DNA from 3 places in the Yokenella regensburgei genome. Region 1 is predicted to be linked to each of the others. Evidence: predicted binding sites of a transcription regulator. Region 1 holds the regulator's gene; each other region holds the start of a gene.
The links. The regulator PurR, encoded in region 1, represses purine synthesis genes. The targets are predictions, from matches to a motif close to CANGCAAACGTTTGCNTG.

Region 1 (9,726 bases):
GCAGAGCACGTAAATAACCGACGGCTTTATCCGCCAGCGCCGGGTCAATGTTGTGCATGGCACGAATAATATGACCGGCGTTCCAGAGAACCACCATGATAAGCACTGAGACAAAGCCCGCGAGCCAGAACCCCTGGCGCACCTGATGCGCAATACGGTCACGTCGGCCAGAGCCGTTCAGTTGCGCGACGACCGGGGTCAGCGCCAGCAGCAGGCCGTGACCAAAGAGGATAGCCGGCAACCAGATAGAGGTACCGATAGCGACGGCGGCCATGTCGGTAGCGCTGTAGCCACCGGCCATGACGGTATCAACAAACCCCATTGCGGTTTGGGCGACCTGCGCGAGGATCACCGGTATTGCCAGTGCTAGTAACTGACGCGCTTCGATAAAATACTTCTGCACGTAAACACCCATATATTGTTGTTATTGGAGAGACTAAAAAAGCCGCCGTAACTGGCAGCGAGAAGAAGAACAGGGGAATTTGCCAGTCTATTGTAGCGAGGATTAGCCATTAAGCCAGTCAAAAAAATAGCAGGGAGTGCGCATGGGCTGGCAACCTGTTTTTTCTGCTGTTATTGTTCTGGGTAATGAATGCGGTCACGCAAATGACATAATGGAATTACAGGAGTCAGCAGTATGTTTACTGGAATTGTGCAGGGCACAGCGAAAGTGGTGTCCATTGATGAAAAACCCAATTTTCGTACCCACATCGTTGAAATGCCTGACGATATGCTGGATGGACTGGAAACCGGCGCTTCGGTCGCACACAACGGCTGCTGCCTGACGGTGACCGAGATCAACGGTAATCGTATCAGCTTCGATTTAATGAAAGAGACGCTGCGCATCACCAATCTGGGCGAGCTGAAATCGGGTGACGAAGTCAACCTTGAGCGCGCGGCGAAGTTCAGCGATGAGATTGGCGGGCATCTGATGTCGGGCCACATCATGACGACTGCGGAAGTGGTGAAGATTCTCGCTTCTGAAAACAATCGTCAGGTGTGGTTTAAAGTGCAGGATCCTGCACTCATGAAATACATCCTGTACAAAGGGTTTATCGGCGTGGACGGCATCAGCCTGACGGTGGGCGAAGTGACGCCAACCCGTTTCTGCGTCCATTTGATTCCGGAAACCCTGGAGCGTACAACGCTTGGGAAGAAAAAAATCGGTGAGCGCGTGAATATTGAGATTGACCCGCAGACGCAGGCGGTGGTTGATACGGTTGAACGTGTGCTGGCGGCGAAAGAGACCGCAACGCGACAGGCAGCAACAGAAGAGTAAAAAAATCCCCGGCTTGCCGGGGATTTTTATTAGCGGGGAACGCGTAAACCGTGCTCGATTCCGCGAGAGAAGACCACCTGCCAGAGCTGAATATCGCGGGCGCGAAATGCTCCGGCACAGGCATTCAGATAATAGGTGAACATGCGTTTGAAGCGTTCAGAATAATTATCTGCAATGTCTGGCCAGCTCGCGAGGAACCGTTCATACCATGCCATCAGCGTGGTGTCGTAGTCCGCCCCAAAGTTGTGCCAGTCTTCAACAATAAAGTGCGACTCGCTGGCGTCGGCAATATGACGCACCGACGGCAGACAACCGTTAGGGAAGATGTACTTGTTGATCCACGGATCAACGTTATGGTCGGTAATTTTTGAGCCGATGGTGTGCAGCAGGAAAATACCTTCTGGTTTCAGATTGCGGTCGGCAACCTCGAAATAGGTATTGTAGTTTTTCGGACCCACGTGCTCGAACATCCCTACGGACACAATACGGTCAAACTGATCGTTCAGGTCGCGGTAGTCCTGCAGCCGGATATCAACATCCAGCCCTTCGCAGCGGTCCTGCGCCATTTTCTGCTGTTCAGCAGAGATGGTCACGCCAACGACGCCCACCCCGTAGTGTTTTGCCATGTAGAACGCCAGTCCACCCCAGCCGCAGCCAATATCCAGCACTCGCATGCCTGGCTTGAGCTTCAGTTTCTGGCAAATCAGATCCAGTTTTGCCAGCTGCGCATTTTCAAGCGTTTTGGCATCTTTCCAGTAACCACAGGAGTATTGCATTAACGGATCTAACATCTGGCTGAAAAGATCGTTGCCAAGATCGTAATGCTCTTTACCCACAATCCAGGCTCTTTTTTTACTTTGTAGATTAAATAAACGAGCGCCTGCGATTCTCAGCGTGTCTTTCAAGTGGTGGGGCAGTTTTTTGTCCAGCTCGGCACTCAGTACCTTTTGAAAGAAAACGTCCAGCCGTTCACACTCCCACCAGCCGTCCATATAACTTTCACCAAGGCCAAGTGATCCTTCCTGGAGGACACGCTTGTAGAAACGAGGATTGGTAACCTGCGGATCGGAAGGTGCAGATCCGTTAATGGTGACATCTGCCTGACTTAACAGTTCATTGGCAATTCGGTGCCATTCGTCATTTGGCACGCTTACTTCATCAATACACGATGAACTCATAGCTTCTCCATCACGCGCTAGTGATTTAGATCCATAAAACAGCGTAGTCGCTTTTTTTTAGGCTTGTGAGAAATTTCACGGAAAGTACCGTGAACCAGCTATCCGACGTAGAACAGAGAAGGGTGAAAACCCTTACTGAAAGGCCATCCATGGAGAAGCGGGAACAAATCCTGAACCCGTTAATGCATAATAAACTTCATAATTATGTGTAACGGGTTCAGTATAGGCCGCTAAAAGCAGTGATTCAATAAAAAAATGTTAGCAGACAAATATTATCAATTAAGTATTATATTTTCCGTAATTAATTCGTGGTTTCTGCGACGACCGGCTTAGCTTCACCGCGCTGCGCCTGCATGGCGTATCCGATACCTGCCAGCACCACCGTACCCAACATCACGCTGGTTGTTGCGGTTAATGGCGCGGTGATGAAGGTAGAAACCAGCAGGCTTGCCAGGAAGCACAGTCCTAATTGCAGCGTATTTTGCAGCGCCGCGGCGCGACCGGTAGCCTGCGGGAAGGGCTGGAGCGCCTGGGCAACCACAATCGGGTAAATAGTCCCATTCGCCATCGCCATAATGCAGAACGGAATGAGCAGACCGGTGAGCGTAGCGTTATCGAACAGACCCACCGCCCAGGTGGCAATGGTGCTAAGCGCAAACAGCATCATCGCCCACGGCAGCAGCTGTTTACCTTCCCATTTCTGCAGCGCAGCACGACAGCCGTAACCCCCTACCAGGAAGGCAATAGTTTGCGGCACATAGCTCAGACCAATAGCACCCGGGCCGTAACCCATCTCGTGCAGCAGGAACGGGGAGCCGGTCAGCCACGCGAAGAAACAGGCTGAACAGGCACCATAAACCAACACGTTGCCGCAGTAGGCACGGGAGCGCAGCAGGGTAAAGAAGGTCAGTTTCTTTTCTGATTTTTGTGCTGCTTTCTCGGCAGGCTTCTTCAGGCGCAGCGCCGGGATCATCAGAATCAGCGTAATAATAAACAGCGCTCCGAAAATGGCCTGCCATTCCAGATGTACCAGGATCCAGCTACCCAACAGCGGCGCCAGCGCCGGAGAGAGGGCAACCAGCGGCATGATGGTGGCAAAAATGCGGTTGGTGCGGTGGGCCGGATAGTAATCGGTGACCATCGCCTGCCAGGTTACCGTTGCTGCGCAGACGCCAACGGCCTGCACAAAGCGCAGGACCAGCAGCAGCATGCCGTCACGTACCCACAGCATGCCAAGGCAGCCAAGGGCAAAAATGGTTAAACCGGCGAGCAGGATCCACTTGCGACCATAGCGGTCGGACAGCGGTCCCCACAGCAGTTGCGCGACGGCGAAACCGGCCAGGAACAGGCTCAGGCTTGCGCTCACGCTGGCGGCAGGTATTTGTAGATCGCTTTGAATAGCGGCAAAAGCGGGCAGGTACATGTCCGTCGCCAGGAAGCCGAGCACGCTTAAACCGGCCAGCCAGGCAAGAAATAATTTTCCAGGTTGCATATCACTTTCTCTTTATAGATGCAGGTGTACGACTCAGGCGCTGAGTGTAGGGAGTGCAAAGCGGCTTGTGAAACGCTAATATTTGTTTAGTGAATTCAAAATTTTTGTAGGCAGAAAATGTGGTCTGAATATTCTCTTGAAGTGGTCGATGCTGTCGCCCGTAATGGCAGCTTCAGCGCAGCGGCCCAGGAGCTGCATCGCGTGCCCTCCGCGGTCAGTTATACGGTACGTCAGCTGGAGGAGTGGCTCGCCGTACCGCTCTTTGAACGGCGCCATCGCGATGTTGAACTGACGCCTGCCGGTGTCTGGTTTTTAAAAGAAGGGCGTTCTGTTATCAAAAAAATGCAGATCACCCGCCAGCAGTGTCAGCAGATTGCCAACGGCTGGCGCGGCCAGTTGCCCATTGCCGTCGATAATATCGTCAGGCCGGAACGTACCCGGCAGATGATCGTTGATTTCTATCGCCATTTTCAGGACGTCGAGCTGATTGTCTACCAGGAAGTGTTCAACGGCGTCTGGGATGCACTGGCTGATGGTCGGGTAGAGATGGCGATCGGCGCGACGCAGGCGATCCCGGTCGGGGGACGCTACGCGTTTCGCGATATGGGCACACTGCACTGGGTGTGCGTGGTTGCGCATCATCATCCGCTGGCGAGCATGGAAGGCGTGCTCAGCGATGAGGCGTTGCGCAACTGGCCTTCGTTGGTCACCGAAGATACCTCGCGATCGCTGCCAAAGCGGACCACCTGGCTTCTGGATAACCAGAAACGCGTCGTGGTGCCGGACTGGACATCGTCGGCCACCTGTCTGTCGGCGGGGTTGTGTGTTGGCATGGTGCCAGAGCATTTTGCTCGTCCGTGGATCGAAAGCGGGGAGTGGGTGGAACTGTGTCTCGAAAACCCGTACCAGGATTCTGCCTGTTGCCTGACGTGGCAGCAGCAGGATATGTCTCCGGCGCTGGCCTGGTTGCTGGATTATCTTGGGGATAGTGAAACGCTGAACCGGGAGTGGCTGCGGGTACCGGAGGCTCCGGACCCGCAGAAGTGATTAACGACGATAATCGCGGAACGGGCCGTCGGCAACGGAGCGACGTTCCACCAGACGCGGATGCACCTCGATGGACTGCGAGGTTTCGCGTTTGTTGACGATACGGTCGAGCAGCATATTGAACGCCGTTTCACCCAGAGAATCTTTCGGCTGGTGAATGGTGGTCAGCGCCGGGGAGAAATAGCGGGCGTTGCGCACGTTATCATAACCGATCACCGAAATATCCGTCGGCACGCGCAATCCCATCTCGTCGGCGGCGCAAATGGCACCCATCGCCATGATATCGCCACCGCAGAATACGGCGGTGGGGCGGTGCTGCTGGCCGAGGATCTGCTGCATGGCGCGATAGCCGGATTCTGGCTCAAAGTCGCCCTGTACAATCCAGTGCTCCGGCACTTTAATCAGCGCTTCTTCCATGGCTTTCATAAAGCCGGCAAGACGGCCCGCGCCGGTGTTGCGCTCAAGCGGTCCCGGGATCACGCCGATTTCACGGTGGCCACGCTCAATCAGGTAGCGGCCCGCCATATAACCGCCTTCGAAGGCGTTATCGATAACGGAGTCGGTGAAGTCGGCATGAGCTTCGCCCCAGTCCATCACCACCATCGGGATATGACGGTACTCTTCCAGCATTGAGATAACCGATTCCGGGTACTCAGAACACATGACCAGCAGGCCATCGACGCGCTTTTGCGCCATCATCGACAGATAAGCACGCTGCTTTTCAAGGTTGTTCCAGGCGTTACCCAGAATCAGGGTATAGCCTTTCTGGAAGCAATTTTTCTCAACCGCTTCAATGATTTCAGCGAAGTAGGCCGCTTCGCTGCTGGTCGCCAGCAGGCCAATCGATTTCGTGTGATTAACCTTCAGGCTACGGGCGACGGCGCTCGGGGAGTAGTGCAGCTCTTTGATCGCTGCCCACACCGCGTTGCGCGTCTCTTCCGCCACAAAGCGGGTTTTGTTAATTACGTGTGATACGGTTGTAGTGGAAACGTTTGCGCGCTTCGCTACATCTTTAATCGTTGCCATGGCTCTCACTCCAGACCATATCCTGAACTCCTGTATAACTTGCTACGTAAACGTTTGCCTCTACACACCCTGACGCAATCATTTCAGATTGCATTACGCCGGGAAAACGACACAGGACGACAGGAGGGGGTCAATGGCCGGTACGCTTTTAATTTAGCGTGGGATTTTGGCTCATCCTGGCGCAAAGGGAAAGAGAAATAATGATCATCGCGACGAAAAGCGTGCAGATTTTTGTGCTTAACTATGTAAAAATGAGCAAGCTCACTTTTCATGTGGGGATAAAAAGGAGAAAAATTGATGAGTACCGAACTGAAGCTCTCTCTGACTACCACGATCATTACCCTGGCCCTGATCGTTGCGGCCGGGCTGACGGCCGTTCTGCACTGATTTTCATGAGGGAGAGCCATCTCCCTCAATCCCTTCCCCCGCCATTGTTATCAATTGCGCAATAATCTTTTGCCAATTCCTTCACTTCTGTTTTTTGTGATTGCTGTCATACTTTCAACTTCTTAATAGGGTACCGCGCCTTCGCCGCGGCTGACCGGAGTTGTTAGATGAAAATCAATTTTCCATTAGTAGCCCTCGCGATAGGCGCGTTTGGCATCGGTACGACCGAGTTTTCACCCATGGGCCTGCTGCCCGTCATTGCGAAAGGGGTTGATGTTTCTATTCCGGTTGCCGGGATGTTAATCAGCGCCTACGCCGTTGGCGTGATGGTGGGTGCACCACTGATGACGCTGCTGCTGTCTCACCGGGCGCGCCGTAACGCGCTGGTGTTCCTGATGGCTATTTTTACCCTCGGCAACGTGCTGTCGGCGATTGCGCCGGATTACACCACGTTGATGCTATCACGCATCATCACCAGCCTTAACCACGGCGCGTTCTTCGGCCTGGGGTCAGTGGTGGCCGCAAGCGTCGTACCGAAGCATAAACAGGCAAGCGCGGTGGCGACCATGTTTATGGGCCTGACTATCGCCAATATCGGCGGTGTGCCGGCGGCGACCTGGCTTGGTGAAACCATCGGCTGGCGTATGTCTTTCCTTGCTACCGCCGGCCTGGGCGTTGTGGCGATGCTGAGCCTGTGGTTCTCTCTGCCAAAAGGGAGTGCCGGTGAGCGCCCTGACGTTAAACGCGAGCTTTCTGTACTGATGCGTCCGCAGGTATTGTCAGCGCTGCTGACCACCGTGCTGGGTGCCGGGGCGATGTTTACGCTTTATACGTATATTTCACCAGTCCTGCACACCATCACCGACGCCTCTCCGCTGTTTATCACCGCGATGCTGGTGCTGATCGGCGTGGGCTTCTCTATCGGTAACTACCTTGGTGGTAAGTTTGCCGACCGTTCGGTCAGCCGGACGCTGAAGGTATTCCTGCTGCTGCTGATGGTCATTATGCTGGCAATTCCGCTGCTGGCGCGCAGTGAAATTGGCGCCGCTATCAGCATGGTGGTGTGGGGCGCCGCAACCTTCGCCGTCGTACCGCCGCTGCAGATGCGTGTGATGCGTGTGGCTCACGAAGCTCCAGGGCTTTCTTCTTCAGTGAATATTGGGGCGTTCAATCTCGGTAACGCACTGGGTGCCGCCGCCGGTGGCGCGGTGATCTCCGGTGGCCTCGGCTACAGTTTTGTACCGGTGATGGGGGCGATTATTGCCGGGCTGGCGCTGGTTGTGGTGCTGTTCGGTGGGCGTTCTCAGCCTGAAGAGGCGATGGTCAGTCAGTGATAAAAATACGCAGAAGGGGTGACCCTTCTGCGTTCTGGTTTATGCTGCCAGGTTCTTCGCAACAAAATTCCAGTTTACCAGCGCCCAGAAATGCTCGAGGTAGTTCGGGCGGGCGTTACGGTAGTCAATGTAATACGCATGTTCCCACACATCGACGGTCAGCAGCGGCTTCGCGTCAGTGGTCAGCGGGGTACCCGCGTTAGAAGTCGAGACGATAGCGAGGCTGCCGTCTGCTTTCTTCACAAGCCAGGTCCAGCCAGAACCGAAGTTCTTGATAGCCGCGTCGGTGAACTGTGCTTTGAAATCTGCAAAGCTGCCGAACGCTTTAGTGATGGCTGCAGCTACTTCGCCGGTTGGCTCGCCGCCGGCCTGCGGTGCCAGGCAGTTCCAGTAGAAGGTGTGGTTCCACACTTGTGCTGCGTTGTTGAACATGCCGCCTTCAGAAGTACGAACAACTTCTTCCAGTGATTTGCCTTCAAACGCGGTGCCTTTTACCAGGTTATTCAGGTTGGTGACGTAGGTCTGGTGATGCTTGCCGTAGTGATATTCCAGCGTTTCTGCGGAAATGTGCGGCGCCAGGGCGTCTTTTGCATACGGTAATGCAGGTAATTCGAACGACATTGCTACTCTCCTTTATTATTGTATGAACACTCAATAACCACGTATCGAGTATGGGTAGGGTAGCAAATTGAAAGGCGAGACAAAAGAGGAACTTAACCTTACATCTGGCCGGGTTGTGTGGCGAGGCTCATACCGGCAAAGCGTGTCAGACTGGCGCTGAGAGGGGATTTTTATGGTTCCCGTGGCACTTGCGCGCTTATACTGTTAAGCCAGTCTTTTTATTCTGATTTTGTGAGGTTGCATGTCCTCTGAACTCTCTGCGAATAGCCCAACGGACAGCGCGACGCCTCGCAGGAAACGCGGACGCCCACCGAAAGCGGTCTCCGTACAGCTTGATGTGAAGCGCACTATCATCTGCACCGGAGTGGAAGTGCTGACCGAGTCACCGTTCAGCGCCAGCAGCCTTGATTACATCCTCAAACGTGCCGGCGTCCCGAAAGGCTCTTTCTATTACTATTTTGAGAGTAAAGAAGCCTTCGGGATGGCGGTGCTTGAACAGTACGACAGTTTTTTCGCGCGACTCCTTCAGCGTACCCTGGGTGACGAAACCCGTTTACCGCTCGACAGGATCGCAGCCTTTGTGGATGCGGCAGCCTCAGGAATGGCGAAGTATCAGTTCAATCGCGGTTGTGCAGTGGGCAATCTGGCGCATGAGGTGGCAACACTTCCGCCAGCGTTTCGCCAGAAATTAATGCAGGTCTTTGATCAATGGGAAGCGTCGCTTGCGGTATGCCTGCGTGACGCCGTGGCAGCAGGGCAGATAGCGCACCATGTTGATATCAACATTCAGGCTTCGTTCTTCTGGACCGGCTGGGAAGGGGCAGTGCTCCGTGCCCGTTTAGAACAAACCCGCCGCCCGCTGGATCTCTTTCTGCAGGGCTTTATCGCCGGGCTTTCCGTCAGTAACTAGCGCCTCCAGGCCTGTGCCGCAGCAAAAGCAATAGAATTAATTAGACGATCGGTCTATTATTGTCTGATAAACGACGCCTGCATCTCATCGCGCATATTATTGTAGCCAACTGGTCTATTAAGGAATCAGCATGTTTAACGCCATTCTCATCAATAAGTCCGACGCGGGTTATGACGCGCAATATACTTCCGTTGCGCAAAGTGACCTGCCGGAAGGTCACGTCACTGTCGCTATCGATTATTCCTCCATCAATTATAAGGACGCGTTAGCCATCACCGGACGCGGCCCGATTGTGCGCCAGTTTCCAATGGTGCCGGGCATCGATTTTGCCGGAACGGTCACCGAGAGTTCAGACGATGCTTATCGCGTGGGGGATAAGGTTTTGCTCACGGGATGGGGCGTGGGCGAGCGCCACTGGGGCGGTCTGGCGCAAAAAGCCAGAGTGAAGAGCG
Region 2 (9,726 bases), on a different contig from region 1:
GATATCGTTAACGAGTCGCTGACCCCAAGCCGCTACGTGCTGACCAACGAAGTTGGGATTGCCGCCGGTCTTGCCTGGGAGCTGAAGCGTAACGATATCACCATGTTCGGCCAGCGCGGCGAACTGGAGTACGGCCTGGCGTATCCGGATGCGAAAGAGCGTTTTGTTCGCACCGACGATTTCAACGCCTGGCTGGAACAGCATCGTCAGGAAGGCCCAATCTCTCTGGTGCTTAAGCTGCAGCGAGATGAAACCATTGCAGATTTACCCCTGCCGAAACCTGACAGCGTGTATGTGATGGGCCGGATGGCGTTTATCCAGTACCTGCCACAATGACCGCCTGGCTGTGTCTGGCGATTGCCAGTCTGTTGAGCTGCTTTGGGCAGCTCTGTCAGAAACAAGCTACGCGCCCGGCGAAAGCCGGGCAGCGTGGAAAGCACATTCTGTTATGGCTGGGGCTGGCACTGCTGGCGCTCGGTTTCAGTATGCTGCTGTGGCTGCTGGTGCTGCAGCGTATCCCGGTAGGGATTGCCTATCCGATGCTGAGTCTGAATTTCGTCTGGGTAACGCTTGCCGCACGTCTTATCTGGCGTGAGCCGGTTGCCGGACGCCACTGGGCAGGCGTTGCGCTCATCATTATCGGTATTGCGATTCTCGGGAGCTCTTTCTGATGGGCGTTATCTGGGCATTAATGAGCGTACTGTTGGTCAGCACGGCGCAGCTGCTGTTGCGCCACGCGATGTTGCAGCTGCCTCCCGCTACTTCTCTGCTTCCTTTGTTGAACCACCTGCTCCATTTCGCGCCGGGTACCTTCGGCCTGCTCGCCGGTTTGTTGTGCTACATGCTGTCGATGGTGTGCTGGTACTTCGCGCTGCATCGCCTGGCGCTCTCCCGGGCCTATGCGTTGCTGAGCCTGAGCTACATTCTGGTGTGGGCCGCCGCCATTATGCTGCCCGGCTGGCATGAGCCTTTTACCTGGCAGGCGCTGTTTGGTGTGCTGGTGATTGTCGTGGGAGTGATGGTGATTTTTATGCCGACCAAAAACCGCCATTCTGAGAACGAAGAATAAAAAAATGGCCTCCGGTGCTGCCACCGGAGGCCATTTTCTTTCGCGAAACCGTTATTTGATTTCGAGCGTATTAATGATGCTTTCTGCGGCAGTCTGCGCCTGCTGCTGGTTGTCTGCTGGCAGAGTGACCTGCAGGGTCAGCAGTTTGTTATCCAGCTTGCCCAGCACCACGGAAGAGTAAGCCGTCTGGCCTTTCGCGGAGATGATGGTATCAAGCTGCTGCAGCTGATGGCCTTTCACATCCAGGGTTTTGTTGGTCACGACCTGCAGCTGCGGGTCACGGCTGCGCTGCTGATCTTCCAGACGTTTTGCCAGCACCGTTAAATCTTCGGTCGTGTCATCACCCACAATAACGATAACCGCTTTCTGACCGGTAGCGTCAGAGTACACGTGCATGTTGTTTGCCTGGGTACCAAGCTTACCGCTCTGATCGGTCATATCCGCTGGCAGCGTGAAGCTGAGCTTACCGTCAAGCAGGTTGACCGGCTGGCCTTTAGCGTTGCTCTCGGCGGACGCACCCTGAACAGGCGTTTTGCTATCGCTATTGTCACAGGCTGCAAGTCCCATCACCAGCAGGCCAATACCGACATATTTAACCAGATTGCGCATTGACTTCTTCCTTTCGATAAACGGCCATGAACGGCACATCGGCCTATCTTATCACAACCGTTTCGTCGAGCCTTTAACCTGGTTGAAATGTCGGGTTTTCAGATTTATCTGCGAGTTTTTTCAACAGCATATTCAGCAATACGCCGTACATCGGCAGGAAGAAGACCAGGCTGATAAGCACCTTGAAGGCGTAATCCACGAGGGCGATTTCCACCCAGTGGGTCGCCATGAACGGGTCGGTGCTGCGCCAGAAGGCGATAAAGAAGAAGGCCAGCGTATCGCTGACGTTACCAAACAGCGTGGAGGCGGTTGGCGCCAGCCACCAGCGGCGGTTCTGTCGCAGGCGGTTAAAGACGTGGACGTCGAGGATTTGACCCAGGGCATATGCCATAAAGCTTGCTGCCGCGATGCGTGCAACAAACAGGTTGAAGCTGCCGAGGGCGGCAAAGCCCTGCCACTCGCCCATAAAGAACAGCGACGAGATGATATAGGAAGCAATCAACGCGGGAGCCATCACGGCGAAAATAATACGTCGTGCCAGCGGTGCGCCAAAAATTCGCACGGTCAGGTCGGTGGCGAGAAAGATAAACGGAAAGCTGAACGCACCCCAGGTGGTATGGAATCCAAACACCGAGACCGGCAGCTGGACCAGGTAGTTACTGGAGATGATCACCAGAAGGTGAAATAGCGATAGCCAGACGAGCGCGCTCTTGCGCTGCGCGAGGGTAAAAGTTTTCATGTTGTGGCCTTTTTTTATCGAACCGAGCCCTTTTTGCGCTGGTTCTGAACGGTTGGGGTGAGGGAACCCAATAAAACGGCCGCATGATACTGCGTTCTGCGCGCAATGCAATGGCTAATTTTCACGCAATCGTTAACCTGGTTTGCTTTGTGACGGGTGCGGCGTAAACTACTGCCGTTTTTAGATGAATGAGATGACCATGAGCGATCTGTTTTCAAGCCCAGACCACACCCTTGATGCCCAGGGCCTCCGCTGCCCGGAGCCGGTGATGATGGTGCGTAAAACCGTACGTAACATGCAAACCGGTGAAACGCTGCTGATTATTGCCGACGATCCGGCGACCACCCGTGATATTCCGGGGTTCTGCCGTTTTATGGAGCATGAACTGGTGGCGGCGCAGACCGAAACCTTACCGTATCGCTATCTGCTGCGAAAAGGTCACTGATTTTCCCTCTCCCGGGCGGGAGAGGGAAGATGTTTTACTTCTTACGTAACAGTCGCAGGGCGTTTGCTGTTACCAGCACCGTTGCCCCCGTATCTGCCAGCACCGCCAGCCACAGTCCGGTTATCCCCAGAAGCGTCGTCACCAGGAATACCCCTTTCAGACCCAGCGCGATAGTAATGTTCTGGCGAATATTGGCGTGGGTGGCGCGGGCGAGACTTATCATTTGCGCAAGGCCGGTCAGACGGTTGTGAGTCAGCGCCGCATCGGCGGTCTCCAGCGCAACGTCGGTGCCGCTGCCCATCGCAATCCCAATTGTGGATGCCTTCATCGCTGGCGCATCGTTGATGCCATCACCGACCATCGCCAGCGGTGCGCGGGCGTTGAGCGCCGTCACTTCGCTGACCTTATCGGCAGGCAGCAGACCTGCGCGGAAATCGAGCCCCAGTTCACCGGCAATGGCGGCCGCAGCGCGCGGGTTGTCGCCGGTAAGGATAACGCCCTGTACACCCAGCTGATGCAGCGCATCCACCGCTTCACGCGCATCTTCGCGCAGCGTATCGCGCATCGCCAGCACCCCGAGCAGCGCGCTGTCGCGGGAAACCAGCACCACCGTCTGCCCGGCGCTTTCCATCTGCTGAATGTTCTCTTCGTATTCCCCGGCCGGGAACTTACCGGCGGCGCAGATAAGCACTCGCTGACCATCAACTTCAGCTTCAATCCCGGAGCCTGCCAGCGTCCGCTGGGAGGTGGCGACTGGCAGCGTCAGCTGACGCTCTGCGGCTTCGTTGATAATCGCCTGTGCCAGCGGGTGGCTGGATCCCTGTTCCACCGCGGCAGCCAGCGCCAGCAGTGAATCTTCAGAGACATTACCGACGGTGATGATTTCCGTAACCCGTGGTTTACCCACCGTCAGGGTGCCGGTTTTATCGAACGCGACATGGCGTACCTGGCCGAGCTGCTCCAGCGCCGCGCCGCCTTTAATCAACGCCCCGCGGCGTGCCGCTGCCGCAAGGCCAGAGGTGATCGCCGCCGGGGTCGAGATAACCAGCGCACACGGGCAGCCAATCAGCAGCAGGGTTAAGCCTTTGTAGATCCACGGCATCCAGGCGGCGGCGAAGAACAGCGGTGGCACGACGGCGACCAGCAGCGCGACGACCATGATGGCGGGCGTGTAGATGCGACTGAAACGGTCGATGAAGCGCTCGATAGGCGCGCGTTTGTCTTCAGCCTCTTCAATCAGACGCAGAATGCGGTCGATGGCGCTGTCGCCTGGTTCTGAAATCACTTCCAGGGTTATCAGGCGATCGACGCTGGTGGCACCGGCGGCGACGGTATCGCCCACCGAGCGCTCTACGGGTACCGACTCACCGGTTAAGGCGCTTTCGTCAAAACTTGCAAACGGTGACAGCAGTTTACCGTCGGCAGGCAGACGTCCACCGGCGGCGACCTCAATCACATCGCCCGGGCGCAGCGCGCTTTGTGGCACGGTTTCACGCTCGCCGTCGCGCAGACGAATGGCGGTTTCTGGCTTCAGCGCCATCAGTGCGCTGACTCCCTGACGTGCACGACTGGCTGCCCAGCCTTCAAGGCGTTCCCCGATCAAGAACAGCAGCAGCACCATCGCTGCTTCCGCGGTAGCGCCGATAAACAGGGCGCCGATAGCCGCCACGCTCATCAGGGTTTCGATAGCGAACCAGCTGCCGCTTTTCATCAACCGCAGCGCCTGACGAGCAATCGGGAACAGGCCAACCAGGGTGGTGGCAACGAACGCAAGGCTCCCCAGCGGGTGGTTGAACTGCTCCAGCCCCCAGCTCAGCGCCATCATAATAATCAGGGTGATAAGCGGCAGGTTCGCGCGAAAGCGGGAAGGTGCCGGCGCCTGCGGGGCGTTTTCATCGCGCAGTGAATAGCCCGCGGCGGTCACCGCCTTTTCTACCTGTCCGCGCACGTCGCGTTCGGCATCGACCAGCAGTTTTTCAGTCGCAAATAGCACCTGAACCTGGTTTACGCCGCTGACCTGACGTACGGCGGTTTCGACTTTACGCGCACAGGCGGCGCAGTCCATACCGTTGACGACCCAGCTGTAGCGGGTGCCGGTGGCGCTGGCGATTTCAGCGGTTTCACTGGCACAGCCGGAGTCGCAGCAGCACTCGTCTGCCTTCTCTACGGCAGGGGTGAGCTTGAATGAAGAGAACTTTGGTATTTTTTGGCCATTAGCTTCTGGAATCGACATGGCTGCCTCCGGTTAACGATAACTTTCTCATTAACCGGAAGCATACACTCTGGAGTCGACTCCAGAGTCAAGCGCAGATTATAAATACAGTGAACGGACGATCAGGAAGTGCCCGGCGAAGTAGCAGGCAGAGGAGATAGCGTTGTCCGCGCGGAAGCGGCGGCGGTAGTGGCTGACCATCCAGACGATGTTGCCAGTCAGCAGCAGGGCGGCGCCGAGGAACCCCGACAGCGCGGTGCTGGTTGGACGCAGGAACCACTGCTCACCGGCGAGCCAGACCATCACCAGCGTCATGCCGATAAAGGTCAGGACAGGCATCCGCAGCTCTTCCAGGCGGCTCCAGATAACCGCAATCAGCAGCGCGCCAATCACCAGCAACACCAGCGGCAGTGGCCAGAAGAAGGAGAGCGTCATTTGCGTTGCGAAGTAAATGGTGTACAGCAGATGCGACAGAAAGAACGCCCCCACGGCGTAGAGGATGCGCTGGCGCGGCAGCAGCGTAAGCGCATCGCCAATCATCGACGCGCACAGGCCCGCAATCACCAGATAGCTGATGGAATTAAAAATAGGTGCCTGCAGCGCCAGCAGAAGCAGCAGGATAATCGTGACGGGTTTGAACACCCAGCGTTGCCAGACCGGGCCGCGATATGATGCATCGACATACAGCCAGGCGGAGAAGCAGACAGCAATAAACGACCAAAGCATAGTAAGTCCCTGTCTCTGTTATGGTTGAGTAAGCAGGTTGCTTACGCGTCAGGTTCCAGTGTAGTGCTGAGAGCACCGGGATGACAATGCAAGCCTTACCGCGTTATGCTGATTTCCGCCGATTCTGACAGGACTGATGGATGAACAAGATGCCGCTTTTTTTCGTCGTCGTGGTCGCGATTATCGTGATTGCCGCCTCGTACCGTTACGTGCAACAGCGCCGTGAAAAAATGGATAACGACGCCGCCCCGCTGATGCAAAAACGGGTGGCGGTAAGCAACAAACGTGAAAAACTGCTCGATGACCGTCGTTCGCGCCAGCAAATTGTCGCCCCTGCCGGGAGCAGCATGCGCTATGACGTCAGCTTTAAACCGGAGAACGGCGGGCTGGAGATGTCGTTTCGTCTGGATGAGAAGCAGTACAACCAGTTGACCGTGGGTGATAAAGGCACGTTGAGCTACAAAGGGACGCGGTTCGTGGATTTTGTGGCGGATAAATAACGCGAATGCGCCGGGCGGAGCGCCCGGCAGCGGCATTACTTCTTCGGCGTTATTTTCTTCTGCCACACCAGCAGTTCAAAGACTCCGAACAGGAAGATGCGAATTTTCTCCGCCGTGGTCATCTGCGGGCCGTCTTTCGGCAGCGTGGTTTTCAGCAGCGCCATCTGCATGCCGTGCATCAGCACCATAAATACCAGCGCCACGTTAACAAAGATATTGAGTGGACGCGGGTATGGCTGAATAAGGTTCCACACCAGGAAGGCCCAGACGAACAGCATCAACACCCGTCCAATATTAATCAGCATCGTTTTCTCCTTGCGTGTCGCGATGGTACAGGCGGTACGCCACCTGTCCGGCCACTTTCTCGCGGTGTAGCGTCCAGCTAGCGGGCACGACAGGAAGGCCGTTTTCCACTTCGCTTTCAACGTAAATCATCGCCTCGTCGGCGAGCCAGCCGTTGCGCTCCAGTAAGTCTAGCGTCTCTTCCAGCATGCCTTTACGGAACGGTGGGTCGATAAACACCACGTCGTGCGGGGTGCCGGACTCTGCCAGAAACGCCAGGGTGTTGGTGTTGACGACACGGGCGTTGCCAGCTTTCAGCGTGGCGAGATTTTTCTGCAGCTGTTGCGCGACGTGGCGCTCCATCTCCAGCAGCGTTGCGCTCGCGGCGTAGCGGGAAAGGGCTTCAAGCCCCAGCGCGCCGCTGCCGGAGAAGCAATCGAGACAACGGGCGTCAACCATATAGGGTGCCAGCCAGTTAAACAGGGTTTCGCGCACCCGGTCGGTGGTCGGGCGCAGGCCCGGGCTGTCCGGGACCGGTAATTTCCGTCCGCGCCATTGGCCGCCGATGATACGGATCTGGCCGCTGCCCGCGTGATTAGATTTCTTCATTTTTTACTCAGGTGACTTTCTCTCCCTGCTATTCTAGCGATGAGCGGCGGTCTACGAAACCTTATTCAGCAGGCGGTGATGCGCGTTAAGTTAAGTGATAGACTACGGCGCTAATTTACTAATTTTTTCAGCCCCCTGTTTGCGATAAGGCGGCTGTGCCATAAATAACAGCGAGGAGTGTGGTCGCCAATGGCAAAAGAGAAGAAACGTGGCCTGTTTTCCTGGCTGGGATTTGGTCAAAAAGAGCAGGCACCAGAGCCGGAAGCTGAACAGCAGGTAAACGAACAGCCGGTTGCGGCAGAAGAACATAAAGAAGAAGCGCCTGCTGAAGCGGTAGCGGAAACGGTTGTTGAACCCGTCGTTGAATCAGCTGTTGAACCTGAAGCGGAAACGCCAGCGCACAGCAAAGCTGAGATCGACGCTTTTGCGGAAGAGATTGTCGACGTCACCGAAGAGGTGATTGAGCACGAAAAACCGCAGCCGGTCGAAGCGCCTGTTGTAGAAACGGCCGCCGTGGAAAAAACGGTTGTCGAAGAAGCGATTGTCGAAGAAGCGATTGTCGAAGAAGCGATTGTCGAAGAAGCGGCTGTTGAAGTCGTTGCACAACCAGAGCCAGAAGTGCCCGAAGAGCCTGAAATCAGCGACGAAGAGCTCGAAGCCCAGGCGCTGGCCGCCGTTGAAACCCCTGAAGAAGCGGTGATAGCCGAAGCGGAAGAAGAACCTGTTCCAGAGGAAGAGGTTGAGCCAGAAGCTGAAGCGGCCCCGCAGCAGGAGCAGGAAAAACCGACCAAAGAAGGTTTCTTCGCGCGCCTGAAACGCAGCCTGGTGAAGACCAAAGAGAACCTCGGTTCCGGATTTATCAGTCTGTTCCGTGGGAAAAAAATCGACGATGATCTCTTTGAAGAGCTGGAAGAACAGCTGCTGATTGCCGACGTTGGCGTCGACACTACGCGCAAAATTATCGCTAATCTGACCGAAGGGGCCAGCCGCAAACAGCTTCGCGATGCCGAAGCGCTGTACGGCCTGCTGAAAGAAGAGATGGGCGAAATTCTCGCAAAAGTGGATGAACCGCTTAATATTGAAGGCAAAACCCCATTTGTTATTCTGATGGTCGGGGTGAACGGTGTGGGTAAAACCACCACCATCGGTAAGCTGGCGCGCCAGTTCGAGCAGCAGGGTAAATCGGTGATGCTGGCGGCGGGTGATACCTTCCGTGCGGCGGCGGTTGAGCAGCTGCAGGTGTGGGGCCAGCGCAATAATATTCCGGTGGTGGCGCAGCATACCGGGGCGGATTCCGCATCGGTGATTTTTGATGCCATCCAGGCGGCAAAAGCCCGTAACATCGACGTGCTGATTGCCGATACCGCAGGGCGTTTGCAGAACAAATCGCACCTGATGGAAGAGCTGAAGAAAATTGTCCGGGTGATGAAAAAGCTGGACGTTGACGCGCCGCATGAGGTGATGTTGACGATTGACGCCAGCACCGGGCAGAACGCCATTAGCCAGGCGAAACTGTTTGATGAAGCGGTGGGCTTAACCGGTATCACGCTCACCAAGCTTGATGGCACCGCCAAGGGCGGGGTGATCTTCTCGGTAGCGGATCAGTTCAACATCCCGATTCGTTATATCGGCGTGGGTGAGCGCATCGAGGACTTACGTCCGTTTAATGCGGGCGATTTTATAGAGGCACTTTTTGCCCGAGAGGATTAACAATGATTCGCTTTGAACATGTCAGCAAGGCCTATCTCGGTGGGAGACAAGCGCTGCAGGGAGTGACCTTCCATATGCAGCCAGGCGAGATGGCGTTCCTGACCGGCCACTCTGGCGCCGGGAAAAGTACTCTGCTCAAGCTTATCTGCGGGATCGAGCGTCCGAGCGCCGGAAAAATTCTGTTCAGCGGGCATGACATCAGCCGCCTGAAAAACCGTGAGGTGCCGTTTTTACGGCGCCAGATCGGCATGATCTTCCAGGATCACCATCTGCTGATGGACCGGACCGTCTATGACAACGTGGCTATCCCGCTGATTATCGCCGGCGCCAGCGGAGATGACATTCGTCGTCGCGTGTCGGCGGCGCTGGATAAGGTCGGGCTACTCGACAAAGCGAAAAACTTCCCGATCCAGCTGTCCGGCGGTGAACAGCAGCGTGTGGGCATTGCCCGTGCGGTGGTGAACAAACCCGCGGTACTGCTGGCGGATGAACCGACCGGTAACCTGGACGAGGCGCTGTCTGAAGGCATTCTGCGCCTGTTCGAAGAATTTAACCGCGTTGGGGTCACGGTGCTGATGGCAACCCACGACCTGGGGCTTATCTCCAGTCGCTCCTACCGCATGATGACCCTGAGTGACGGCCATTTGCATGGAGGCCACGGTGAATAAACGTGAGGCAATGAACCAGATCCGCCAGTTCGGCAATCGCTTCGATCGCCTGCGCAAATCGGCGGGCGGCTCCGGCGACGGCAACCGTAATGCGCCGAAGCGTGCGAAGCCGGCGCCAAAGCCCAACTCTCGTAAAACCAACGTGTTTAACGAGCAG
Region 3 (9,726 bases), 970 kb from region 1:
CGTAGGTGGTGTTTGGCGTTGAGCCAAAGAAGCCGGAGATGATGGTGGAGAAACCGTTCGCAAACATGGAGCGATGCAGGCCCGGATCGCGGATCAGGTCTTTTTTGACGATATTCGCCGTGACCACGAGATGCCCTACGTGCTCGGCAATCACCACCAGCGCCGCAGGCAGAATGGTGAAAATGGCAAACCATTCAAAGCGCGGGGTGTACAGCGTTGGCAGGGCGAACCAGTGTGCGTCGGCAATCGCCTGGGTGTTGACCATCCCCATTGAGAACGACAGCGCGTAACCCACCAGTACGCCCACCAGGATGGGGATAATGGCGAGGAAGCCACGGAACAGCACGGAGCCAAAAATGGTGACGCCTAAAGTCACCAGCGACACGATGATGGTTTTGGAATCTGCCGACTGTCCGTCCGCTGGCAGCAGACCCGCCATATTCGCCGCAACGCCCGCCAGCTCCAGACCGATAACCGCGACGATGGCACCCATCGCCGCCGGTGGGAACATGACGTTCAGCCAGCCGGTACCCGCTTTTTTCACAATAAACGAGACGAGACAGAACAGCACGCCGCACATAATGAAGCCGCCCAGCGCCACTTCATAACCCAGCGGCAGCAAAAGCAGCACCGGGGAGATAAATGCAAAGCTCGATCCCAGGTAGGCCGGAATTTTGCCTTTACAGATAAAGAGATACAGCAGCGTCCCGATGCCGTTAAACAGCAGTACGGTAGCCGGGTTGATGTGAAACAGGACTGGCACCAGCACGGTTGCGCCAAACATAGCGAACAAGTGCTGCAAACTAAGCGGGATTGTCTGTAAGAGCGGCGGTCTTTCACTCACCCCGATAGCACGGCGCGTCATAGCGTTTTCCTCTGTGTTGTTATTAGTAGTGTGTTGTTTTACTCAAAAAAAAGCCGACTCTTAAAGTCGGCTCTTTTTAGTGAATCACTTATTTAGTACCAAAAATCTTATCGCCGGCATCGCCAAGCCCCGGAATAATGTATCCGTGCTCGTTGAGTCCCTGGTCGACGGAGGCGGTGTACAGCTCAACGTCCGGGTGCGCTTTCTCCAGCGCAGCGATACCTTCCGGAGCAGCAACCAGAACCAGCACCTTAATGCTGGTGCAGCCCGCCTGCTTCAGCAGGTCGATGGTTGCAATCATGGAACCACCGGTTGCCAGCATCGGGTCAACCACCAGCGCCATACGCTCGTCGATGTTAGAGACCAGCTTCTGGAAGTACGGTACCGGCTCGAGGGTTTCTTCATTACGGTAGATACCCACCACGCTGATACGTGCGCTCGGTACGTGCTCCAGCACGCCTTCCATCATGCCAAGACCGGCACGCAGAATAGGTACAACGGTAATTTTCTTACCTTTGATCTGCTCAACTTCTACCGGGCCGTTCCAGCCCTCAATGGTGACCTTCTCGGTCGCCAGATCAGAAGTTGCTTCATAGGTCAGTAAGCTGCCGACTTCAGAGGCCAGTTCACGAAAGCGTTTAGTGCTGATGTCATGCTCACGCATCAGGCCCAGCTTGTGTTTGACGAGTGGGTGTTTCACTTCCACGATCTTCATTCTCATACTCCTCTGAGTGTCGGCCACAAAAAAAATCGCGGGATTATACCGCTTTTTTCGGATTACGCCATACCCGTAATGCTTGACCGCGATCAAGCAAAGTGATTAACAGCTCGTTACATATTAGAAAATATACGAAAAAAAGCCGGGACATCGTTCCGGCTTTTTATAGATCAGCGCATCAGGTCAGTTAAGCCCAGCGCTCCTGGCAGTTAAAGTTCATTACCATTGCTGGCAATCACGTTCTTATACCAGTCAAAAGATTTTTTCCTGCTACGCGCCAGGCTGCCATGGCCCTCGTTATCTTTATCGACATAAATGAAGCCATAGCGCTTCTTCATTTCACCGGTGCCAGCGGATACCAGGTCGATGCAGCCCCACGGGGTGTAGCCCATCAGATCCACGCCATCTTCCACCACCGCCTTTTTCATTTCGCGGATATGCGCAGAGAGATAATCAATGCGGTACTGGTCGTTCACCGTACCGTCGCTTTCCTGCACATCAATGGCGCCAAAGCCATTTTCCACAATGAACAACGGGAGCTGATAGTGATCCCAGAACCAGTTCAACGAATAACGCAGCCCAACCGGGTCGATCTGCCAGCCCCAGTCTGACTTCTGCACGTAAGGGTTTGCGACCAGGCTTGTGGATTCGTCGTAGTCGAGGGTTGGGTTATCCTCCGTCGCCTTGGTGGTAAACGACATGTAATAGCTGAAACCAATATAGTCGACGCCCCCTTTCGCCAGAATGGCGTGGTCTTCAGCAGTAATATCAAGCTCAAATCCGCGACGCTCAAAGTAGTTGAGCAGGTGCTGCGGATATTTGCCGCGCACGTGAACGTCGGTAAACCAGTAGCGTCGGTGCATGGCGTTCATCGCCATCATCATGTCGTTCGGCGCGCAGGTCAGCGGGTAAATCGGGCACATCGCAATCATGCAGCCAATCTGTAATGAAGGATTGATTTTCCGCGCCGCCTGCACCGCCAGAGCGCTCGCCACCAGCTCGTAGTGCGCCGCCTGGAACATAACCGGCTCACGATCTTCACCCGGCTGGTAGTGAATTCCGGAGTTGGTGAACGGGGCAAAATCTTCGTGGAAGTTCGCCTGGTTGTTGATTTCGTTGAACGTCATCCAGTATTTCACTTTGTGCTGGTAGCGCTCAAAAACCACGGTGGCAAAACGCACAAAGAAATCAATCAGCTTACGGTTACGCCAGCCACCGTACTCGGTCACCAGGTGATAAGGCATCTCGAAGTGGGAGAGCGTAATCACCGGCTCAATACCAAGCTTCAGGCATTCATCAAACAGGTCGTCGTAGAACTGTAGCCCGGCTTCGTTTGGCTGCTGTTCATCACCGTTCGGAAAAATACGCGTCCAGGCGATAGAGGTTCGGAAGCAGCGAAAACCCATTTCGGCAAACAGCCTGAGGTCTTCTTTGTAGCGGTGATAAAAATCAATCGCCTCGTGGTTTGGGTAGTTTTTCCCCGGCAGTACGCCGTTGGTAATTTGTCGCGGAACGCCGTGCGCACCGGCGGTCATGACGTCCGCAACGCTGACCCCCTTCCCGCCCTCTTTCCAGCCGCCTTCCAGCTGATGCGCCGCAACCGCCCCACCCCATAAGAATCCTGCTTTAAATCCAGACATTCGTATTCCCTCTTTCAGCATGTTCGCGTCATGTTGACGCCACAGAAACCGGTTTCAGTGAATGATGTTGTGCCCGTGCCCACGATGCAAGAAGAAGAATGTACCCGGTTTCATTTTCGTGAACGGTATCAAGTTCACGGACGATATCGACAGAAATGCAGAAAATAACGGCTGATGAAAAATGAACGTAAAGCAGGCTCGCAAACGTTTGCTTTGGCTGTTAGAATGGCGCCGTTTTTTACTTCTATCGCAAGAAACGCGTGGAGATTTCGCTGTGACCGACAAAACCTCTCTTAGCTACAAAGATGCCGGTGTTGATATTGACGCAGGTAACGCTCTGGTCGACCGTATCAAGGGCACGGTGAAGAAAACCCGCCGCCCGGAGGTCATGGGAGGGCTCGGCGGCTTTGGCGCGCTGTGTGCGCTGCCGCAGAAATATCGTGAACCGGTGCTGGTTTCCGGTACCGACGGCGTAGGCACCAAGCTGCGTCTGGCGATGGATTTGAAACGCCACGATACCATTGGTATCGATCTCGTGGCGATGTGCGTTAACGATCTGGTGGTTCAGGGCGCAGAGCCGCTGTTCTTCCTCGATTACTACGCCACCGGTAAGCTGGACGTCGACACCGCTGCAAGCGTGATTAACGGCATTGCCGAAGGCTGCCTGCAGTCGGGCTGCTCGCTGGTCGGCGGTGAAACCGCTGAGATGCCGGGCATGTATCACGGCGAAGACTACGACGTGGCAGGCTTCTGCGTTGGCGTAGTTGAGAAATCCGAAATCATCGACGGCTCCAAAGTGGCCGACGGTGACGTGCTGATCGCCCTTGGCTCCAGCGGCCCGCACTCTAACGGCTACTCGCTGGTGCGTAAAATCCTCGAAGTCAGCAAGTGCGACCCGGAAGCTACCCAGCTCGACGGACAGAGCCTGGCCGACCACCTGCTGGCCCCGACCCGCATCTACGTGAAATCAATTCTTGCGCTGATTGAAGAAGTGGACGTCCACGCCATCGCCCACCTGACCGGCGGCGGCTTCTGGGAAAACATTCCGCGCGTCCTGCCGGATAACACCCAGGCGGTACTCGACGAATCCTCCTGGCAGTGGCCGGCGGTGTTCCACTGGCTGCAGGCAAACGGCAACGTCTGCCGTCGCGAAATGTATCGCACCTTCAACTGCGGCGTCGGGATGGTTATCGCCCTGCCGGCAGCAGAAGCAGACAAAGCACTGGCATTCCTCAAAGAGAAAGGTGAAAACGCGTGGAAAATCGGGTATATCAAAAACTCCGATTCCGAAGAGCGTGTGGTCATTGAATGAAAAATATCGTCGTGCTGATCTCCGGCAATGGTAGCAACCTGCAGGCCATCATTGACGCCTGCGAACAGCAACGGATTAACGGCGCTATTCGCGCCGTATTCAGCAACAAGGCCGACGCGTTCGGACTTGAACGCGCGCGTGATGCCGGGATCCCCGCCCATGCACTTGCGGCGAATCAGTTTGCCAGCCGTGATGCCTTTGACCGCGAGCTCATCCGCGAAATCGATGCTTACGCCCCGGACATTGTGGTGCTCGCGGGTTATATGCGCATTTTGAGCCCGGAGTTTGTTGCGCAATATCAGGGCCGTTTGCTGAATATTCACCCTTCTCTGCTACCGAAATATCCAGGTCTTTACACGCACCGCCAGGTGCTGGAGAACGGCGATGAAGAGCATGGTACGTCGGTGCATTTTGTCACCGACGAACTCGATGGCGGGCCGGTTATTCTGCAGGCGAAGGTCCCGGTATTTGCCGGTGATGATGAAGACGACGTCACCGCCCGCGTACAAGTGCAGGAGCACGCGATTTACCCGCTGGTCATAAGCTGGTTTGTCGATGGCCGACTGCAAATGCGTGATGGTCAGGCCTGGATGGATGGTCACCCGCTGCCGCCGCAGGGCTACGCCGCCGAATAATGCCTCCTCTGTGCCCGTGGTATGTACTTTGCCCCGGGCCATTCCCGCTATTACCGTCTGAAACCCTTCACTTTTTCGCTATGCGCCAGCGTAATGCCGGAAAACTGTCATACTTATCTGGCACAGTTGGACATCGCCTGACAAAGCTAGCAATATAAGCATGGAGACGGATTTACCGCGTCCCGTGAACGAACCGGAGTGTGAGTAGTAATGGGCCAGGAAAAGCTTTATATCGAGAAAGAACTCAGTTGGTTATCCTTCAACGAACGTGTACTCCAGGAAGCGGCCGATAAGAGTAACCCGCTTATTGAACGCATGCGCTTTCTGGGCATCTATTCCAACAACCTTGATGAGTTCTATAAAGTTCGATTTGCCGAGCTTAAGCGCCGTATTATCATCAGTGAAGAACAAGGTTTAACGGCCCATTCCCGACACCTGTTAGGTAAAATCCAGACCCGTGTGCTGAAAGCGGATCAGGAGTTTGACAGCCTGTATAACGAGCTGCTGCTCGAGATGGCGCGTAATCAAATTTTCCTGATTAACGAACGCCAGCTGTCGGTCAATCAGCAAAACTGGCTGCGTCACTACTTTAAGCAGTATCTTCGCCAGCACATTACCCCGATCCTGATTACCCGGGAAACTGACCTCGTACAGTTCCTGAAAGATGATTACACCTATCTGGCGGTGGAGATTATTCGCGGCGATAACATCGAATATGCGCTGCTTGAAATTCCGTCAGATAAAGTCCCGCGCTTTGTGAATTTGCCGCCAGAAACCCCGCGCCGCCGCAAACCAATGATCCTGTTGGACAACATCCTGCGCTACTGCCTCGATGACATCTTCAAAGGCTTCTTCGATTACGATGCGCTGAATGCCTACTCGATGAAGATGACCCGTGATGCCGAGTATGACCTCGTTCACGAGATGGAATCGAGCCTGATGGAGCTGATGTCCTCAAGCCTGAAACAACGCCTCACCGCAGAGCCGGTGCGTTTTGTTTACCAGCGCGATATGCCGGATGCGATGGTCGAAATGCTGCGTGAAAAGCTGACTATTTCGCGTCTTGACTCCATCGTCCCGGGCGGACGGTACCACAATTTTAAAGATTTCATTAGCTTCCCGAATGTTGGCAAGGGCAATCTGGTGAACAAGCCGCTGCCTCGCCTGCGTCACCTGTGGTTTGATAAATTCCGCAACGGCTTTGACGCTATCCGTGAACGCGACGTGCTGCTGTACTATCCGTACCACACCTTTGAGCACGTGCTGGAACTGCTGCGTCAGGCGTCGTTCGACCCGAGCGTGCTGGCTATCAAAATCAATATTTACCGCGTCGCCAAAGACTCACGCATTATTGATGCCATGATCCACGCGGCGCATAACGGCAAAAAAGTTACCGTGGTCGTGGAGCTGCAGGCGCGCTTCGACGAAGAAGCCAACATCCACTGGGCGAAGCGTCTGACCGCCGCCGGGGTGCACGTTATCTTCTCAGCGCCCGGCCTTAAAATTCACGCCAAGCTGTTCCTTATCTCGCGTAAAGAGGGTGATGACGTGGTGCGCTACGCCCACATCGGCACCGGTAACTTTAACGAGAAAACCGCGCGTATTTATACCGACTACTCGCTGCTGACCGCCGATGCGCGCATCACCAACGAGGTACGCCGGGTGTTCAACTTTATCGAAAACCCGTACCGCCCGGTGAATTTCGAGTATCTGCTGGTGTCGCCGCAAAACTCGCGCCGCCTGCTGTACGAGATGATCGACAAAGAGATTGCCAACGCGCAGAACGGCCTGCCTTCCGGCATTACGCTCAAGCTCAACAACCTCGTGGACAAAGGGCTGGTTGACCGGCTGTATGCCGCTTCCAGCTCCGGCGTACCGGTTAACCTGCTGATCCGCGGCATGTGCTCGCTCATCCCGGAGCTTGAGGGCATCAGCGAGAATATTCGCGTAATTAGCATCGTTGACCGTTACCTTGAACACGATCGGATCTATATTTTTGAGAACGGTGGCGATAAAAACGTGTATCTCTCATCCGCCGACTGGATGACGCGCAACATCGACTATCGTATTGAAGTGGCGGCGCCGCTGCTTGACCCGCGTCTCAAACAGCAGATCCTCGATATTATCGATCTCCTGTTCAGCGACACTGTAAAGGCGCGTTATGTTGATAAAGAACTGAGTAATCGCTATGTTCCGCGCGGTAATCGCCGTAAAGTACGCGCACAATTAGCGATTTATGACTATATCAAATCACTTGAGCAACCCGATTAACCTATGCCCATACACGACAACTCCCCGCGGCCACAGGAATTCGCCGCGGTAGATCTCGGTTCAAACAGTTTTCATATGGTCATCGCCCGCGTGGTTGACGGCGCGATGCAGATTATTGGCCGCCTGAAGCAACGAGTACATCTGGCTGATGGTCTGAATGAAAACAACATGCTCAGCGAAGAAGCGATGGAACGTGGGCTTAGCTGCCTCTCCCTCTTTGCCGAACGACTGCAGGGATTCTCCCCCTCCAGCGTCTGCATTGTGGGTACACACACGCTGCGCGTGGCGCTGAATGCGCAGGAATTTCTTAAACGTGCGGAAAAGGTTATCCCTTATCCCATCGAAATTATTTCGGGTAACGAAGAAGCGCGACTGATTTTCATGGGAGTGGAACATACCCAGCCGGAAAAAGGCCGCAAGCTGGTTATCGACATCGGCGGTGGCTCCACCGAGATGGTCATTGGTGAAGACTTCGAACCCCAACTGGTAGAAAGCCGTCGCATGGGCTGCGTGAGCTTCGCGCAGATGTTCTTCGCGGGCGGCGTTATCAACAAAGAGAACTTTCAGCGTGCGCGCCTCGCGGCAAGCCAGAAGCTGGAGACCCTCTCCTGGCAGTATCGCATTCACGGCTGGAATGTCGCCCTCGGCGCTTCCGGCACCATCAAAGCTGCCCACGAGGTGCTGCTGGCGATGGGTGAGAAAGACGGTTTCGTGACGCCGGAACGTCTTGAAATGCTGGTAGACGAATTACTGAAGCATAAAAACTTTGAAGCGCTCAGCATGCCGGGGCTCTCTGACGAGCGTAAAGCGGTGTTCGTGCCGGGGCTCGCTATCCTCTGCGGCGTGTTTGATGCGCTGGCGATTAAAGAGCTACGGCTGTCCGATGGCGCGCTGCGCGAAGGCGTGCTGTATGAGATGGAAGGTCGTTTCCGCCATCAGGATATTCGCAGCCGTACGGCGCAGAGCCTTGCGAACCACTACAACATCGACCGGGAACAGGCGCGCCGCGTGCTGGAAACCACGATGCAGATGTACGATCAGTGGGAAGCGCAAAACCCAAAACTCGCCAACCCGCAGCTGGCAGCGCTGCTGAAATGGGCAGTGATGCTGCACGAGGTGGGGCTCAACATCAATCACAGCGGAATGCACCGCCACTCGGCCTACATTCTGCAAAACAGCGATCTGCCGGGCTTTAACCAGGAGCAACAAACGCTGATGGCGACGCTGGTGCGCTGCCACCGTAAAGCCATCAAGCTCGATGAGATCCCGCGCTTTACGCTGTTTAAGAAAAAGCAATTCCTGCCGATGATCCAGCTGCTACGCCTCGGCGTGCTGCTGAACAATCAGCGTCAGGCGACAACCACGCCCCCCACGCTGACCCTGACGACGGAAGCCCACCACTGGACGCTCTGCTTCCCTCATGACTGGTTCAGCCAGAACTCCCTGGTACTGCTCGATCTGGAGAAAGAGCAGCAGTACTGGGAGTCGGTGACCGGCTGGTGGCTTAAGATTAAAGAGGAAGATGCTCCGGTGATCGCCGCCTAAGCGGCGTTCACATCGGCACTGGCAACCAGACTCTCCAGCGGTTCTGGTTTGCCAATGCCGTAGCCCTGCAGATAATCAATCCCCAGCGACATCGCCGCCTGACGGGTTTCTTCGTTTTCTACGTACTCCGCGACCACCAGCATTTTCTTCATCCTCGCCAGATGGCAGATAGAGGCCACAATCTGATAATCGAGGCTGCTGTCGACAATATTGCGGATAAAACTGCCGTCAATTTTGAGGATGTCGGCACTGACGTTTTTAAGCCGTGCGTAGCTGGCGTAGCCGGTTCCAAAATCGTCTATTGCCACCCGGCACCCAAGCTCCTGTAACTCCGCCATGGTCTGGCGAGCCTGTTCCGGATGTGCCAGAGAATGGCTTTCCGTCAGCTCAAAGATGAGCTGCCAGGGCTCAACCGACCAGGTTTTCAGCAGCCGCTGAACGGCTTTAGCCACCTGTGTACCGCAGGCGGTAAAAGGCGACAGATTGATAGCAAAGCGAACGCCCGGCAGTTCCTGGCGATGACGGCTCATAAAGGCCAGCGTCTGCTCCAGCACCCACATATCAATGCGCGACGACAGGCCAAACTCGTGGGCTATCGGCAGGAAGTTATCGGGGCTCAGCAACTGGCCCTCCTCCCCTTCCATCCGAAGCAGGATCTCAAAGTAGTTATCGCCGCGAACCCCCATGATAGGCTGCGCCATCAGACGAAATTTATCCTGCTCTAACGCCTGTTGGATCTG

Region 2: the regulator PurR is predicted to act here: its motif matches at 2,540-2,557, upstream of tusA (sulfurtransferase TusA).
Region 3: the regulator PurR is predicted to act here: its motif matches at 3,421-3,438, upstream of purM (phosphoribosylformylglycinamidine cyclo-ligase).

What each region holds. Positions count from the first base shown of each region.
Region 1 is NZ_RBIZ01000003.1:1,064,962-1,074,687, forward strand. It holds gene mdtK (MdtK family multidrug efflux MATE transporter) at 1-403, opposite strand, end outside; gene C7387_RS05350 (riboflavin synthase) at 638-1,279, shown strand; gene cfa (cyclopropane fatty acyl phospholipid synthase) at 1,309-2,457, opposite strand; gene punC (purine nucleoside transporter PunC) at 2,759-3,949, opposite strand; gene punR (DNA-binding transcriptional activator PunR) at 4,067-4,996, shown strand; gene purR (HTH-type transcriptional repressor PurR) at 4,997-6,022, opposite strand; gene cydH (cytochrome bd-I oxidase subunit CydH) at 6,320-6,409, shown strand; gene C7387_RS05380 (MFS transporter) at 6,577-7,743, shown strand; gene sodB (superoxide dismutase [Fe]) at 7,783-8,364, opposite strand; gene acuR (acrylate utilization transcriptional regulator AcuR) at 8,606-9,274, shown strand; gene acuI (acrylyl-CoA reductase (NADPH)) at 9,405-9,726, shown strand, end outside.
Region 2 is NZ_RBIZ01000006.1:109,052-118,777, reverse strand. It holds gene arnT (lipid IV(A) 4-amino-4-deoxy-L-arabinosyltransferase) at 1-336, shown strand, start outside; gene arnE (4-amino-4-deoxy-L-arabinose-phosphoundecaprenol flippase subunit ArnE) at 333-671, shown strand; gene arnF (4-amino-4-deoxy-L-arabinose-phosphoundecaprenol flippase subunit ArnF) at 671-1,069, shown strand; gene C7387_RS18625 (DcrB family lipoprotein) at 1,121-1,678, opposite strand; gene C7387_RS18620 (7-cyano-7-deazaguanine/7-aminomethyl-7-deazaguanine transporter) at 1,752-2,417, opposite strand; gene tusA (sulfurtransferase TusA) at 2,617-2,862, shown strand; gene zntA (Zn(II)/Cd(II)/Pb(II) translocating P-type ATPase ZntA) at 2,897-5,095, opposite strand; gene C7387_RS18605 (lysoplasmalogenase) at 5,174-5,800, opposite strand; gene C7387_RS18600 (DUF2500 domain-containing protein) at 5,941-6,300, shown strand; gene C7387_RS18595 (DUF1145 family protein) at 6,336-6,605, opposite strand; gene rsmD (16S rRNA (guanine(966)-N(2))-methyltransferase) at 6,595-7,191, opposite strand; gene ftsY (signal recognition particle-docking protein FtsY) at 7,381-8,901, shown strand; gene ftsE (cell division ATP-binding protein FtsE) at 8,904-9,569, shown strand; gene ftsX (permease-like cell division protein FtsX) at 9,562-9,726, shown strand, end outside.
Region 3 is NZ_RBIZ01000003.1:98,856-108,581, reverse strand. It holds gene uraA (uracil permease) at 1-865, opposite strand, end outside; gene upp (uracil phosphoribosyltransferase) at 954-1,580, opposite strand; gene C7387_RS00520 (6-phospho-beta-glucosidase) at 1,793-3,223, opposite strand; gene purM (phosphoribosylformylglycinamidine cyclo-ligase) at 3,498-4,535, shown strand; gene purN (phosphoribosylglycinamide formyltransferase) at 4,532-5,170, shown strand; gene ppk1 (polyphosphate kinase 1) at 5,381-7,441, shown strand; gene ppx (exopolyphosphatase) at 7,445-8,986, shown strand; gene C7387_RS00495 (sensor domain-containing phosphodiesterase) at 8,983-9,726, opposite strand, start outside.